One region of the Ensifer sp. MJa1 genome, then DNA from elsewhere that is predicted to be linked to it. Evidence: predicted binding sites of a transcription regulator. Region 1 holds the regulator's gene; each other region holds the start of a gene.
The links. Region 1 encodes LexA, which represses DNA repair genes until DNA is damaged. Its sites were predicted from a motif close to TGTTCNNNNTGTGTTCNG; they were not measured.

Region 1 (2,265 bases):
ACGGGAGCTTTCCACAGCGTAGAGCATTTCCGTCGACCTGAGATCGCTGTCCATTGTGGGCTCCATCCGTTGACGGGCGACGCCCACGAAGGTTGCGGCCGAAAACGCCCTTATTGCCCTGTTCTCTCGACATCTTGCCGCAGTTGCCACACGCCCGCGCAAGCCAGGTCCGCTAAGGGTCGGTCGGATTTTATCGCGCGGCGAAATCGGTAGAGGGGAACAATGACTCCGCTGACATCAGCCGCATCGGTAGCGTCCGTCATCAATCGAAACGGAGGCAACGCACATATGAAGATGAAATTTGTCCTGGTGGCTTCGGCCATGATGGCCGCAACCACGATCGGGGCGCGCGCTGAAGACCTGGTGTTCAAACTGAAGAACAACACAAGCGCGGTGCTCACCAACTTCTACACGTCGCCGGTTGGCGTCAACGAATGGGAGGACGACGTTTTTGGCCGGCAGGTCCTGAACCCCGGCGAAAACATCGAGATCACGATCGCCGACGGCCGCGATGTTTGCAAATACGACATGCGCTTCGAGTTCGAGGAGGGCTCGGGCCTCGATACGACCGAAGACACCCAGGACCTCTGCGAGCTCGGCGAATACACGATCCACGAGTAAGCGTGCGGCAAACGCCGCCCGCAAGCTGCTCTCGCTGCCGAAAATGGCGGCGAGATGCGCTTAAGATCCAAATTCCGGTAACGGTTAGTGGTAGCGCCGGATCAAGCCGACGAGCTTGCCCTGGATCTTGACCCGATCGGGGCCGAAAATGCGGGTCTCATAGGCCGGGTTGGCGGCTTCAAGCGCAATCGACGCACCCTTGCGACGGAACCGCTTCAGCGTTGCTTCCTCATCGTCAACCAGCGCCACGATGATGTCGCCCGGATTGGCCGTATTGGAGTTGCGGATGATCACCGTGTCGCCGTCGAAAATGCCAGCTTCGATCATCGAATCGCCCTTCACCTCGAGCGCGTAGTGCTCGCCGCTACCGATCATGTCGAGCGGAACGGTAATGTCATGGGTGTTGTTCTGGATGGCTGAGATCGGAACACCGGCAGCGATGCGCCCCATGACCGGAACGGAAACCGAAGTATTGTCGGCGACGGGAGCCGGCTTCGGTGCGGCAGGGGCTGGCGCCGGCGGTTTGCCGAGGCTTCCTTCGATGACGCTTGGCGAAAAACCGCGACGCGGCTGCTGGTTCGAGGCGTAGGCTTCCGGGAGCTTGATGACCTCAAGCGCGCGTGCCCGGTTTGGCAGTCGCCGAATGAAGCCGCGTTCTTCAAGGGCTGTAATCAACCGGTGGATACCGGACTTGGAGGCGAGGTCGAGCGCATCCTTCATCTCGTCGAACGACGGCGGCACGCCCGATTCCTTCATTCGCTCGTGAATGAAAAGAAGCAATTCCTGTTGCTTGCGGGTCAGCATGGCACGTCGCTCCAGAAGCGTGAAACAAATCAAGAACAGACACTATCTGTTCCATATGTGTTCCGCAAGTGCCTAAAATTCGGTGAATGCCACCTGTTGACGCATCGAATCGGTTCGATCGGCGGGTTGTATGGCTGAAAATGGGCTATCGGACGCTCTGCGGCATGGCCGAGCGACTGAGCAGGGGCGTGGAACGGCGGCTTTGATCGAATCAGACCGACCGCCGAGCGCCTTTCAAGCCGGTTGAATGCCCGAGCACGCGTCCTCGAATTCCTTCACCGTCTCGGCGCTGTTGTCTTCGGGCAGAACCGCGTCTGCTGCGTCCGTGGCCACCGGCGTGTCGCCATCATAGACGAACGACTGGATGTAGTAGGCGATGGCGCCCTTCCAAACCTTGCGCCCGTCGATCTGATGACAAGGAACGGCCGATTCGAAGTCGGCCTGCAGTTCATCTACGGTTGCGGCGCTGAGCAAGGTATTCGGGATGTTCGGCGATGCAACGATCGAGGCGATGAGCAGGGCGGCAAGCACGGTGATCGTCCACTTTGATTTGGGGGGACTACGGGGCGGTTAACGATGTGAACCGCGCTTTCGTTCCGAAGTCCAGCGATCAGCGGGATCCCGCTGCCGTGTTCAACAGCTGTTTGGTGCAGCGCCGTGACCGCAAGGCCACAATTGCTGGCAATGGGCTTGGGTGGCCATGACCGAGATGGCGCAATTGCCGGTCGCGCATCTCCTTTGCCATCTCGACAGGTCACACGAATCCTATAACTTTGCGGGGAAAATGGGGTGACCACATGCATAGATTGCCGCTGGCCTTTCTCGGCCTGTTGATTGCGA
Region 2 (2,265 bases), on a different contig from region 1:
GACCTTGGCGCCCGGGAAATCCTTTTCGAAGCGCAGGATGTTGTCCACTTCCGCACCGCGCCAGCCATAGATCGACTGGTCGTCGTCGCCTACGCAGCAGATATTGATCTGCTGCTGTTTGTTTGCGCTCACGCTGTCGCCGCTGCGCGGCTCGCTCCGCGGGGGCGCGCCATCAGGCGCGGCGGCCGCTTGGCCTTGCCGGGCTGCGCCCGGATTGGTGGCGGCGGTTGATGGCCGGGAGCGCTGGGCCAGAAGCCGCAGCCACATGTACTGCGCCGTGTTGGTGTCCTGGTACTCGTCGACGAGGATGTAACGGAACTTGTCGTGATAGTCCTTCAGCACGTCAGCATGCATGCGGAAGATGCGGATCGGATGCAGCAGCAGGTCGCCGAAGTCGCAGGCGTTCAGCGTCAACAGCCGGTTCTGGTAGGCGGCGTAGAGTTCGCGGCCCTTGCCGTTGGCAAAGGCGCGGGCGTCGCCCTCGGGGATCTGGGCAGGGTCGAGGCCCTTGTTCTTCCAGCCGTCGATCATGCCGGCGAACTGCTTGGCCGGCCAGCGCTTGTCGTCGATGCCTTCGGCCTGGATGAGCTGCTTGATCAGCCTCACCACGTCGTCGGTGTCGAGAATGGTGAAATCGGAGCGCAGGCCCACAAGCTCGGCATGGCGGCGCAGAAGCTTGACGCCGATCGAGTGGAAGGTGCCGAGCCAGGGCATGCCCTCGACCGCATGGCCGACGAGCACGCCGATGCGCTCCTTCATCTCGCGCGCCGCCTTGTTGGTAAATGTCACCGCCAGGATCTGCGAGGGGAAGGCGCGGCCGGTGGAAAGGATATGGGCGATGCGGGTCGTCAGCACCCGGGTCTTGCCGGTGCCGGCACCGGCAAGAACGAGCACCGGGCCATCGAGGGTTTCGACCGCTTCCGACTGCTCCGGGTTGAGACCGGAGAGATAATCCGGGCGCGGCTGGGCGCGATCGCGCGCCGCCATCGCGCGTGCGGCGATGCCGCCGGCAGCAGGAACACCTCCGGGGGCGGGCTGCTGCTTGCGCGGCGCCGGCTCCTCGTCGAAGAAAGGAATGTCGTCGAAACCACTCATCATGCGGCTCAATGTAGTGATTCGGTCGCGAAAGGCCAGAAAGGATGTTCTTCTTTTATTCCGTTTTCTGCGCCGGACGCACCAAGCCTGTGGAAAGACAGGCGATTTCGAGACCGCTTATTCTTGGGGCTGTTTCGTTTGTCGCATGTCGTTATCGCAAAACCGCTGCACACTTTTGCGCGACATGCTTTCACCCGGCCGATTTATCGAAGACGGGGTCGACGGGCACCTGCAAGGCCGTTGCCAGCTGGTTGGTGCGGGCGGCAAGCGAGATCACCCGCATGAGATCCGCATGCTCGGCATCGCTCATGCCCTTGGCCTTTGCCGCTGCCGTATGGGAATGGGCGCAGTAGCCGCAGCCGTTGGTGACGGAGACGGCGATGTAGAGCATCTCCTTGACCAGCGGATCGAGCGCCGAGGGCGTTGCCATCACGGCTTTGACGTCCCGCCAGGTCTGCTCCAAAAGCTCCGGGTCGAAGGCGAGCCACAGCCACATATTGTTGATGAAATCGGACTTGCGGGTGGCACGGATGTCGTCGAACACGGCTTTCACGCGTGGATCGGATTCCGGGTTCTCAGGCGAAGTGACGGTGCTCATGGAGTTCCTGCAGGGTGTTGCCGGCGGCTCTGCGCCGCCGGATTGAAGAACATGGTTCAAACAAGCGCGAAGACGCGGGCCGGGCCGCCGGTGCCGCCACGATGCTTCGGGGCACCGAGCACGAGCGTTGCGCCCTTCATCGGCAGCTTGTCGAGATTGGCGGCCGCTTCCAGCCCCCAGCGGCCCTCCGGCAGCCAGGCATAATGGGTGGCGAAATCGGGCGAGGGGCCATAGTCGAGCGACAGCGTGTCGACGGCGATGCCGGCGGCCTTGCTCTCCTGAAGCAGATATTTCGCCGCTTCCACATGAAAGCCGGGGAAATGCAGCTTGCCGCCGCTATCGACGTTGCGGAACTTGTCCGTGCCCATATGCGCGCCCCAGCCCGAGAGCATGGCGACGCAGGCGTTTTCCGGAATCTCGCCATTGGCGGCGACCCAGGCCTTGATGTCATCGGGCGTCACCTGGGCATCGGCGTCGGCTGCTGCCTTCTTTCGGATATCGACGATGACGAGCGGAACGACGAGTTTTTCCACCGGCAGTTCGGCGACCGAGAGACCGTCGGCGGAAAAGTG
Region 3 (2,265 bases), on a different contig from region 1:
CAAGACATAGCTTGCCTCCGTCGCCCCGGCCGTTCTCGTCGCTTCCAGGACCCGCTCGATCTCGTGGTCGTTGAGCGCCGGAATGATCGGCGACACCAGCACACCGGCAGGAACGCCAGCCTCGGCAAGTGCTCGTATGGCCTCCAGTCGCTTGACTGGCGTCGAGGCGCGCGGCTCCATGGTGCGCGCAAGCGTCCGATCAAGCGTCGTCACCGAAAGGCCGACGCGCACCAGGCCTTTCTCGGCCATCGGCGCCAGGATGTCGATGTCACGGGTAACCATCGCCGATTTGGTGACGATCATGACTGGGTGATTGGCATCCCTCAGCACCTCAAGGATCTGGCGCATGACGCGCCATTCCTTTTCGATCGGCTGATACGGGTCGGTGTTGGTCCCGATTGCGATCGGCCGCACCTTGTAGTCCGGCCGTGACAGTTCGCGCTCCAGCAGCCGCGGCGCATCCGGTTTGGCAAAGAGTTTCGCCTCGAAGTCGAGCCCTGCAGACAGCCCCATGAAGGCGTGCGTCGGCCGGGCGAAACAATAGATGCAGCCATGCTCGCAGCCGCGGTAGGGGTTGATCGAGCGGTCGAACGAGATATCGGGAGAGTCGTTCCGAGTAATCACCGTTCGCGGCTTCTCGACCTGGACCTCGGTCTTGAAGGGCGGCAGGTCCTCCAGGCTTTCCCAGCCATCGTCGAAGGTCTCGCGCGACTGCGGCTCGAAGCGACCGGACATGTTTAGCCCGGCGCCACGCCCGCGACGGCGGTCGATGTCGATCCTGAGTCCCGTGGCGCCCATCAGCGCATCGGCCACATCAGCCGCGTTGGCCGGCGCAAGCGCACCCTGCCTGATCTGAGACAGCTCATTCATTGGACTCTCCCCGGAATCAACGATCTGATCCCGTTTTGTTCTGATTATTTTCCTATCGTGAAAACGAGAACAATTCAAGAACAAAAAAGAAGGATGCGGCGGATGAATGCGCGGACGAGGTGCCGGAAGTCCGGCCGGCAGGGATGTAGCAATTGTTTTCGCAATGCGGTAGGAACGGTCATGTTGACGATCATCATGGAAACACGGGACAATGAAGCCGAACTGGCGCAAACGCTGTCGGTGTTGGTCGCCGGCGCCGTGGAGGGGCTCGTCAGCGACGTGATCATTCTTGATCACGGTTCCAGGGATGGTTCCTCGCATGTGGCGGACGCGGCAGGGTGCCGCTTCTGCGTGGATTGGAACCTCGGCGATATCGTACGTTCGGCGCGCGGCGAATGGTTGATGCTGCTTGAGCCCGGTGCTCGTCCAATCGGCCGCTGGATCGACGAGCTCGCCGAATATGTCTCGCTCAACCGGACGCCAGCGCGTTTTTCCGATTCCAGAATGCACCGCAAGCCGTTGTTCAGCCGCCTCATGCGGCGCAGAAAGCCGCTGGAAGCCGGTTTCCTGGTGACCAAACACGACGCGCTGGCTGCAGCCGAGGGCAACCGGTGCCTCGGGGACATGACGAATGTCCGCACGGTTCGCAAGCTCTCGACGGAACTCGTACCTGCCTGGGTCGCCGTTGGAAACAGGCAGGCGCCGGGGCGCCCCTGACCGCATACTAAAAAGGTGCCAGTCCATAGGACGGCACCCCAAGTCGGCTCTCAAATGACCTTGTTTGGAAAATCGTTTTCCGTGCAGCATTCTGGCTGCACGTCGTATTCCTTGTTCTCTCCGCCTAGGGACATGAGCGGAGAGCTTCCTTGCAGGGAGCGAAGAGAGGAACCAGCGGCGGTTGATCTTCTCCAGGCTGACAACCGACACATAACAGGGGAACGCGCGCCTGGCAGTTTCCTAGGGAACAGCGAAGCGTGATCGGGCAAGAAAGTGCGGCTGCCCGCTGGAGCGCCGTGCGTTCATTTGAACGCACAAAGGACGCTCTAGCACATTGATTCTAGAGCATCTTTCCGCCCGCAAGTGTCTCCACTTGAAGGCAGGATGCTCTAGCCGCGTTTCAGGTGCTCGTCGAGCCGCGGCATGATCTCGACGAAATTGCACGGCATGTGCCGGTAGTCGAGTTGCTGCTTAAGGATCCCGTCCCAGGCATCGCGGCAGGCTCCCGGTGAGCCGGGCAGGACAAAGATGAAGGTGGCATTGGCTACACCACCGGTCGCGCGAGACTGGATGGTCGACGTCCCGATCTTTTCATAGGAGATGCGGTGAAACACTTCGGAAAAGCCGTCCATGCGCTTTTCAAACAGCGGCTCCAGCGCTTCGGGCGTCACGTCCCGC

Region 2: a site for LexA is predicted at 1,141-1,158, ahead of MKZ91_RS00100 (ATP-dependent helicase). Genes of this name have one in related genera too.
Region 3: a site for LexA is predicted at 936-953, ahead of MKZ91_RS07000 (PA0069 family radical SAM protein). Genes of this name have one in related genera too.

Annotation. Positions count from the first base shown of each region.
Region 1 covers NZ_JAKUMO010000020.1:124,344-126,608, forward strand. The annotation lists gene MKZ91_RS23945 (hypothetical protein) at 289-621, shown strand; gene lexA (transcriptional repressor LexA) at 706-1,425, opposite strand; gene MKZ91_RS23955 (hypothetical protein) at 1,660-1,956, opposite strand; gene MKZ91_RS23960 (hypothetical protein) at 2,223-2,265, shown strand, end outside.
Region 2 covers NZ_JAKUMO010000001.1:20,277-22,541, forward strand. The annotation lists gene MKZ91_RS00100 (ATP-dependent helicase) at 1-1,098, opposite strand, end outside; gene MKZ91_RS00105 (carboxymuconolactone decarboxylase family protein) at 1,286-1,693, opposite strand; gene MKZ91_RS00110 (cyclase family protein) at 1,750-2,265, opposite strand, start outside.
Region 3 covers NZ_JAKUMO010000003.1:385,686-387,950, reverse strand. The annotation lists gene MKZ91_RS07000 (PA0069 family radical SAM protein) at 1-870, opposite strand, end outside; gene MKZ91_RS06995 (glycosyl transferase) at 1,051-1,587, shown strand; gene moaB (molybdenum cofactor biosynthesis protein B) at 1,977-2,265, opposite strand, start outside.